DNA from 2 places in the Paenibacillus sp. FSL R7-0302 genome. Region 1 is predicted to be linked to the other one. Evidence: riboswitches for the same ligand, from Rfam matches in the RefSeq annotation. Region 1 holds a riboswitch; the other holds the start of a gene.
What was found. Region 1 has a riboswitch for glycine ahead of gcvT (glycine cleavage system aminomethyltransferase GcvT). Riboswitches for the same ligand answer to the same signal wherever they lie in the genome.
Positions count from the first base shown of each region.

Region 2: linked by a shared signal. The riboswitch ahead of MKY96_RS29900 (amino acid permease) and the one ahead of gcvT (glycine cleavage system aminomethyltransferase GcvT) in region 1 are both predicted to bind glycine.

Region 1 is NZ_JBBOWB010000002.1:1,388,487-1,392,905, reverse strand. Features, by position in the region: gene MKY96_RS31870 (flagellar motor protein) at 1-148, shown strand, start outside; gene MKY96_RS31865 (flagellar motor protein MotB) at 145-1,041, shown strand; gene MKY96_RS31860 (hypothetical protein) at 1,126-1,758, shown strand; gene gcvH (glycine cleavage system protein GcvH) at 1,857-2,249, opposite strand; glycine riboswitch at 2,434-2,531, shown strand; glycine riboswitch at 2,535-2,634, shown strand; gene gcvT (glycine cleavage system aminomethyltransferase GcvT) at 2,716-3,840, shown strand; gene gcvPA (aminomethyl-transferring glycine dehydrogenase subunit GcvPA) at 3,837-4,419, shown strand, end outside.
Region 2 is NZ_JBBOWB010000002.1:926,286-930,704, forward strand. Features, by position in the region: gene MKY96_RS29890 (ABC transporter permease) at 1-200, opposite strand, end outside; gene MKY96_RS29895 (DUF5643 domain-containing protein) at 445-1,380, shown strand; glycine riboswitch at 1,544-1,623, shown strand; gene MKY96_RS29900 (amino acid permease) at 1,761-3,137, shown strand; gene MKY96_RS29905 (helix-turn-helix transcriptional regulator) at 3,172-4,119, shown strand; gene MKY96_RS29910 (DinB family protein) at 4,189-4,419, shown strand, end outside.

The sequences.
Region 1 (4,419 bases):
TGAGCTGGGCACCATGGAGATGCTGCTTGTTGGCATTCTGTCCCTGCAGAACGGGGATCACCCGCATCTCGTCCGGCAAAAGCTGGCCCCCTTCCTGGCAGACGCCCCTAAACGCAGCGCCAGCACCAGTCCGGGAGACCCGCTATGAGACAAAGAAACCGCCGGCAGCACCGCGCCGCCGCAGGTAAGGAGAGCCGGGACCGCTGGATGATTACCTACGCGGATCTGATCACGCTTCTGCTTATTTTCTTCGTGATTCTGTATGCCATGAGCAGCCTCGACTCGCAGAAATATGCCATTGTCAGCGGCTCCTTATCGGATACCTTCAAAAGCGGAAGTACAGTACTGGAGGGCGGAAGCGGCGTGCTGGAGGGCAATCAGGGAAACACAGGGACTGGCGTCGCGAAGGGGCATAATGAAGACGGCGGAACGGCTGGCGGTCCTTCGGCCACAGATTCTGCGAATGCGGACGGGACGGATGGAGCCGGGGCAGATACTCCTGCAGCCGGACAAGAAGGAGATGGGGCTGCACACCAGCCTTCAGCGCGCGAGCTTGCTTTTCGGGAACAGGAGGCGAAGCTGACTGCGCTTATGGGGGTTATCACCCAATACGTGGAGGAGAATAACCTGGGTGAGCAGATTTTTGTTGCCGATAAGCCGCAGGGCATTGCGATCACGCTCAGTGACCGCTTCCTGTTCGATGCGGGTAAGGCTGAGCTGAAATCGCCTGCACTCCCTGCCCTGCGCCAGCTCTCCGGCCTGTTCCGCGGCATCGGCGCGACCATCAGCATCGAAGGCCACACTGACAATGTTCCGGTAACCGCCGCTTCGGAATATACGGATAACTGGGAGCTGTCCGGCGCCCGCGCATTATCTGTGCTGCGCTTTTTCCTGGATAACGAGGGCCTTAGCCCTGATTCCTTCCAGTACGCTGGTTACGCGGATACCAGACCTGCATATGATAATGCTACCGCCGAAGGCAGACAGAAGAATCGCCGGGTCGAACTCATTGTGCTGCGTCAGCTTCAGGAGGAAGAATAGTACGTAACCGCGAGCGAATCAGCTCAGATACCGGCAGGCGGCAAAAGCATATATCCATTTGCTAATATAAGGAGATAGACCGCTATGCAGGATACAAACAGAGCGGCGCCGGAGGCCGCAGGGTTTTTAAGGTTTTTGCGGCTGGCAGTTTCGCTGATCATGATCATTATTGCCCAAGGGATACTTACCCTCTTCGTCGGATTTTTTGCCGCCTTCATGCAGTTCTTCTCCTCCCGCTACTTCTGGGGAGACCTGGCCCGCGTCTACCCGCTGGATAAGCTGATTGCCATTGGCGCTGATTACCTTATTGCCGGAGCTATCTTCGCCCTGGCCTGGTTCGGGGTCTGGTGGATGCTCTACGGCTTGTCCGGGAATGGGCGGATCCGCTGTTTCCCCCTGCTTCTGCTGAGCGCGTATTCGACGTTTCTTCTCCTCTTTTTACAAGTCAATCCGGTCTATAACCCGGAAGCCATGATCCCCAGTTCTGCCGGGGAAGCTACATTTATCGTTTGTATGGGGATGTCTGCCGCCGTGCTTTTCCCGTTTTATTCAGCCGGAGTGTATTATTTCGTGCTCAAGCCCGCCACCCGTCCGCGAAAAAGATACCGTTTCCTGCTGTTGTGCTCTGCATTTTCCCTTGCGGGTCTGGCTCTTCTGCCCCTGTTGTGGCATCTGGCTCCGGGCCTGTATCCGGGTCTGCTCGGGTATCCAGAATGATATACAGACGCAAAAAGGCAGACCTCTCACATTAGTAACATATAATGTAATAAAGAGAAGTCTGCCGTATTCAGCCGCTTTCGTAAATAAGCTAAGCCTTATTCCCCAACCAGTTCCTTGTACGCTGCCGCATCCAGCAGGCCGGTTACTGCCTCTGCGAACTCTGCGTCCAGCTCCAGCTCAAAAATCCAACCGTCTCCGTAAGGCTGATCATTGATCAGCTCCGGGCTGGCCTCCAGCGCATCGTTGATCTTGGTCACCTTACCGGATACGGGTGAATATAGTTCTGATACCGTCTTCACGGACTCGATACTGCCCACGCTGTCGCCTGCGGAGATCGCCGCGCCGACTTCCGGGAATTCTACAAACACGATATCGCCGAGCAGATGCTGCGCATGATCCGTAATCCCTACACGTACTACGCGTCCCTCGCCCTGCTGCGCCCACTCATGCTCTTCGCTGTATAGCAGGTTGTCAAGCACTTCACTCATGTCCAAGCCGCCTCTTTTCCGTAATTGGAGTTCTAAATTTAGTTATAGCCTAAGTTATCGGCTTGCCTAATGTCAATATAACTGACAGTAAAATTAAATTTGTCAACTTTTTGACGTTTTTTGATTGACAGGGCGGAGGGTTACCCGGTTTAATGGAGTCAGTAGAAAAACATATGGTTTGCGAATGATGGCATAGGGAGAGACTGTCTCACAGGAAGACAGCGCCGAAGGAGTAAGCCCGGGATGGGTGAATCTCTCAGGCAAAAGGACCTTTGCCGGACGCATCTCTGGAGAGCATCCAGGCCTGTAGCATAGGCTCACGGATCACCAACGGGGAAACCTGCACCAACAGCTGCAGGGTAACTCTCAGGTACAAAGGACAGAGCGAAAGTCCATTTATGCATGCGTGCATAATGGCTTTCGCCTGTCCTTTTTCGTATGTAATCAAAGCCAAGGGAGTGACGAGATGGAGTCTTTGAGAAGAACACCTTTTTATGATCTCTATGCCGCTTATGCGGAGTCCAGATGTATTGATTTCGGCGGCTGGGAGCTGCCGGTGCAGTTCACAGGCATCGTGAAGGAGCATGAAGCCGTCCGCAATCAGGCCGGACTGTTCGATGTCTCCCACATGGGGGAATTCATGGTTACCGGAGAGGGCGCCGAAGCCTTCCTCCAGAGAATGACCACGAATGATGTCAGCCGCCTGAAAGACGGCGCGGCGCAGTATACTCTCATGCTCTATCCAAGCGGCGGAGTGGTGGACGATCTGCTCGTATACCGGCTGGGTGAGGAGCGTTACATGCTTGTCGTCAATGCGTCGAATATCGACAAGGACTTCCAGTGGCTGCAGGAGCATCTTACCGCTGAATTCAGCGGTGTCACCCTGAAGAATATCTCGGATGAGACGCTGCTGCTCGCTTTGCAGGGACCGCTGGCAGAGACGATTCTGTCCAAGGTCACGCAGGTGTCTCTAACAGAGCTTAAGCCGTTCCACTTCATCGAACACGCTGAAATCTGCGGCGTCACCGTCCTGCTCTCCCGTACCGGATATACTGGCGAGGACGGCTTCGAACTGTATGCTCCCGCAGATACAGCAGCAGCACTCTGGAACGGCCTGCTGGCCGCAGGCGCACCCCATGGCCTGACTCCCGCCGGACTCGGCGCACGCGATACGCTCCGCTTCGAAGCCAAGCTGCCGCTGTACGGCCAGGAGCTGTCGGCGGATATTACGCCGCTTGAAGCCGGTGTCCAGTTCTTCGTGAAGCTGGATGCAGGGGATTTCATCGGCCGTGACGCCCTGCTGAAGCAAAAGGAAGCCGGTCTGCCCCGGCGTCTTGTGGGCCTGGAGATGATCGACCGCGGCATTCCCCGCTCCCACTACCCCGTGTACGCGGACGGAGTCAAGATCGGTGAAGTAACGACTGGCACCCAATCCCCGACACTGAAACGGAATCTCGGACTTGCCCTGCTGGATGCTGCCTATACGGAGATCGGCACAGAGGTGTATGTGGAGATTCGCGGCAAGCAGCTTAAGGCTGCCGTCATCAAAGCCCCATTCTACAAAAGAAGCCAAGGAGTGAAGCCGCAATGAAGCACCGCTATCTGCCTATGACTGAGCAAGACCGTGCAGAAATGATGGAAACCGTAGGCATCCAGTCCATCGACGAGCTGTTCGCCGATATTCCGCAGTCCGTCCGCTACCAGGGAACGATGCCGATGTCCGGCGCTCTGGACGAATACGCACTGCTTCGCCATATGAAGGGTCTGGCTGACAAGAATGCCGACTTCGACACGCACACCAGCTTCCTGGGCGCCGGATTGTATGATCACCATGTTCCGGTTGTCATCAACCATGTGATTTCCCGTTCGGAATTCTATACTGCTTACACTCCTTACCAGCCGGAAATCAGTCAGGGGGAGCTTCAGGCGATCTTTGAATTCCAGTCGTATATCTGTGAGCTGACCGGAATGAAGGTTGCCAATGCCAGTATGTATGACGGCGCAACCGCCTTCTCCGAAGCGGCTGTGCTGGCCGCAGGCGCCACCAAACGCAAGAAGCTGATTGTCTCCCGTACGGTTCACCCGGAAGCGCGTCAGGTGCTTCGTACCTCCGCCAACGCCTGGGGCCTGCAAATTGTAGAGATTGACTACGCAGACGGGGTAACGGATC
Region 2 (4,419 bases), 460 kb from region 1:
GCCCAGGGACTGCCCATAATGCCGTCCACGTAGTTGATGTTCTTGAAGGCAATGAATAATCCGAACATTGGAATATAGCAGTTGATGAAAAAAATAATCGATGTGGGCAGCAGCATCAGCAGCAGCACCCGGTATCGCACGATATTGTGCAGCAGACGGCCGAAACGGCCCTGGGGCGGTGTCGCTAACTTGGTGTTCATAGCTTGTGGTGCGGGATTTGCCATAAGTTCTAACCTCACTCTACTTGTTCTGGATGAATTTATTATATTAGAGCGGTTGAACCGAATTCTCTCTTGCAAATGACCCTGTTTATTCAAAAATGACTTTGTGCAAGTAGGAGGTTATTCTGCGCTCCTGTCACAAAATAGCAGCAGGTGAACGTTATACCTGTATATTCTTAATAAGCAAAGGAGAGAAACTATGTACACGATCAGCTTAAATACGATGAAGAAAGCAATTATAGCAACAGCAGTAACCGCTGTACTCGGAGGGACAGTTGTCGGCGGGGGATTCACTGTACCCGTAGCGGCGGCAGCCAATGTCAACAAGGATGCTAAGGCTGACAGCGCGTTCGCGGCCAGCGACAACGCCACTCTGAAGGCTATTTTCCAGAAAGGGCTTGCTGCTGCCCCGAATCAGGCCGTGACCCAGGAAGGGGTGACCCTGACTCTAACCGATCTGATCTATGACAGTAATCAACTTATCGCAGGCATCCGGCAGGAGGGAGGGACGGTGGACAAGAACGGTTCTTTCATGGACCAGACCAGGAATGTGGACGTGTTAATCAATGGGAAAAAGCTGCTGTTTGATACTTCCATCATTCCCAATTTGGAAGATACGGACACAGCCTTGATCTATTTGAGTAAGGGAGCCATGAAGCAGCAAATCCCGGACAAATTCGACCTGACGCTGAAGGCATACGCCAACGGGGTGAAGGAGCCGTTTATTTTCAAAGTTCAAGTGAACAAGCTGGGGACCCTGTTAAGCCTGAAGCCGGGCGTCTCCAAGAAGAACAACAAATTCAATTATACGGTGAATTCCTTCGAGATGACCGCGTTAACGATGTCTCTGCAGGTGACCTTTAAGGGGGAAGTTCCGGCAGCGGCCAAGTCCAAGGTGAACAACCCGGAAAGAATGTTATATGACCTTGTGGACGAGAAAGGAAATGTGATTTCGCCATGGGGCAAGCCGTTTGAGAAAGTCCGGACAAGCGGTACCGAGGAACAGAACTATAGTGCATTCCCAGCCGTTCCGAAGTCCATTAGCGTTAAGCCTTTTACGTATTCCAAAGATTCCAGCGGGAAGATGTTCAAAGACAAGCAGGGCCAGTGGGCTAAAACTTATTATAAAGACCTGGAAACCAAAATTACGGTTAAATAACTTGCAATGAAGCAGTGCAGGACACCCGGCGATGACCAAGAGAGTAACAAATGATATTGACAGAAGTCTGGACTGTGCATAGAATTGAAAAATATTTACATGAAGTCAGCTTCAAATAATTAAATATTCGCAAGCTATGAAGGCTATGGATCACACTATAGCTGGAGCAGCTTCTGGAGAGACTGCGGGGAACCGCAGCGCCGAAGGGTTCACAATCTCAGGCAAAAGGACAGAAGAGTACCGGATTTGTTTTTTGCCGTGCGGATTAGCCGCTGCTGCAGAAGCTTATTTGGAACTTCTTATGAACCGGGAGATTGGATGACATCCAGTCTCCTTTTTGCGTTATTTACAGCGTTGAATTCATTAAGGGGGAAACAGGTATGGCACAGACAGAATTAAAAAGAGAGCTTGCGAACCGGCATGTTCAGCTAATCGCCATCGGAGGTACGATCGGCACAGGATTATTCCTGGGCTCAGGCAAGGCGATTCAGCAGGCCGGGCCTTCCATTATGCTCACGTATCTGATCGTGGGGATTGCCGTGTTTTTTGTGATGCGGGCGCTGGGGGAGCTGCTGCTCTCGAAGGCGGGGTATCAGTCTTTTACAGACATTGCTGAGGATTACTTGGGGCCGCGCGCGGCCTTCATTACAGGCTGGACCTACTGGTTCTGCTGGATTATGACGGCGATGGCCGATGTGATTGCGGTGGGTGTCTATGTGCAGTACTGGTTCGATATTCCGCAGTGGGTGCCGGCCGTGATCTGCCTGATCATTCTGCTCGGGCTCAATCTGCTCACGGTCAAAAGCTTCGGCGAACTCGAATTCTGGTTTGCTCTGATCAAGGTGGTTACGATTCTGGCTCTGATCGGCCTGGGGATTGTCCTGCTGGTGACCCAGTTCAAGACGGATGCAGGCTCAGTGTCGGTCCGCAATCTCTGGGAGCACGGGGGCGTGTTCCCGAACGGGGTGAAGGGCTTCCTGTTCTCCTTCCAGATGGTGGTATTCGCCTATGTCGGCGTGGAGCTGGTGGGGGTATCGGCAGCGGAGACGGCTAATCCTGAGAAAAACATCCCGTCCGCGATCAACAAAATTCCGCTGCGGATTCTCTTCTTCTATGTCGGCGCGCTCTTCGTGCTGCTGTGCATTAATCCCTGGACCCAGCTTAGCGCGTCTGAAAGTCCGTTCGTGCGCACCTTCAGTCTGGTCGGCATTCCCGTCGCTGCGGGCATTATCAACTTCGTTGTGCTGACCTCGGCGGCCTCTGCCTGCAACAGCGGGATGTTCTCGACCAGCCGGATTCTCTACAATCTGAGCAGACGGAATCAGGCCTCCCCTCAGCTCGGTAAGCTGAACCGGAATCATGTACCTGCGAATTCCCTATTCATTTCTACTATAGTGATCTCTGCCGGGGCACTGCTCAGCAAGCTTATTCCGGGTCAGGCCTTCGGCATCGTGACTACGATCAGTGCCATTTGCTTCATCTGGGTCTGGGGCGTTGTGCTGGTCTGTCATATCAAGTATAAAAGGAACCGCCCGGACTTACATGCCGCTTCCAAATTCAAAGCGCCGTTCACCCCGGTAATTAACTATGCTGTCCTGGCGCTGTTCGCCACCATTCTGATCATCATGCTCTTTGCCGATGAGACCCGTCCAGCGCTGCTGTTCACCCCGCTCTGGTTCATCCTGCTGTTCGTTCTGTATTCCATTCGAAGCCGTAAGGAGAAAAGTGAACAGGAAATCAGTATAATCAATACATAAACTGATTTCAGGATGAAGAGGGTGCAGCCGCCGCATGAACAAGACAGACCGCATGTTAGCCATCGTACTGGAGCTGCAGCGCAAAGGGGTCGTACGGGCAGAGGATCTGGCGTCCGTCTTCGAGACGAGTGTAAGAACCATCTACCGCGATATCCAGGCGCTTAGTGAAGCCGGAGTGCCAGTGGTAGGAGCTACGGGTCAGGGATATTCACTGGTAAAAGGGTATTTCCTGCCCCCGGTCAGCTTCACGGCCGAGGAGGCAGTGACCCTGCTGATCGGAACGGATTTCGTGGAGCAGCGGTTCGACACTCAGTATGGTCACCAGGCCTCCGCAGCAGGCCGGAAGATTGAAGCGGTTCTGCCGGATGATGTCAAGGAGAATGCCGCCCGCATCCGCCAGAGCATCCGGCTGCTGAGTACCCGTAAAGATAGGCTGCAAGGACAGGAGAAGGAGTACATGGAGCAGATCCGACGCGCGATTCTGGAGCAGCGGAAGATCAGCTTCGGGTATACAAAGGGCAGACAGGAAGCTGACGGAAGTCACCGCAGTGTCCGAACCGCCTCGCCGTATGGACTTGTCCTGAACAGAGGCGCATGGACCTTGGTGGCCTGGTGCGGGCTGCGGCAGGAGATCCGTCATTTCCGCTTATCCAGAATGAGCGGGCTTACCATTCTGGATGACCGGTTCGAAGCACCTGCGGATTTTGATCTGCACGAGTACCAGCCGGAGGATGACCGCCATGTACGCGTGTGCATTTTGGTTCAGCCGGAGATAGCGGGCAAGGCGGCTGAATCCGGGAACTTTTATCTGGAGGAAGTGGAGGACCGGGCAGACGGCAGGCTTATGACCTTCCGCGTGCGCCAGCCCGAGGACCTGCTGCAATGGGTGCTTGGCTGGGGATCGGGGGCGGTTGTCCTGGAGCCGGAAGCCTTGCGGAAGCTTGTGCGGGCCGAAGCGGCGAGAATGCTGGAACGCTACTGACATAACGTTGTCAGGAGCGGTTGTGTATATTCAGGGCAGACCGAGGAATAAAGGAGCTGCCTGAATATTATGAATAAGAATCTTATAGAAGCTTTAGAGCATTTTGAGAAGACTGCGAATCACTATCTTATGGAATTAGATACCTTCAGTATGGAGCAACTGCTGCGGCAGCCTGGTGAGGGAGAGTGGTCGCTCGGGCAGATGGTCCAGCATTTGATACAGTCGGCGCTGTACATGCAGCTCCGTAATATCGATCAGTGTCTGGCCGGGAACGGGGAAGCGGCGGGGAATGAAGCAGAG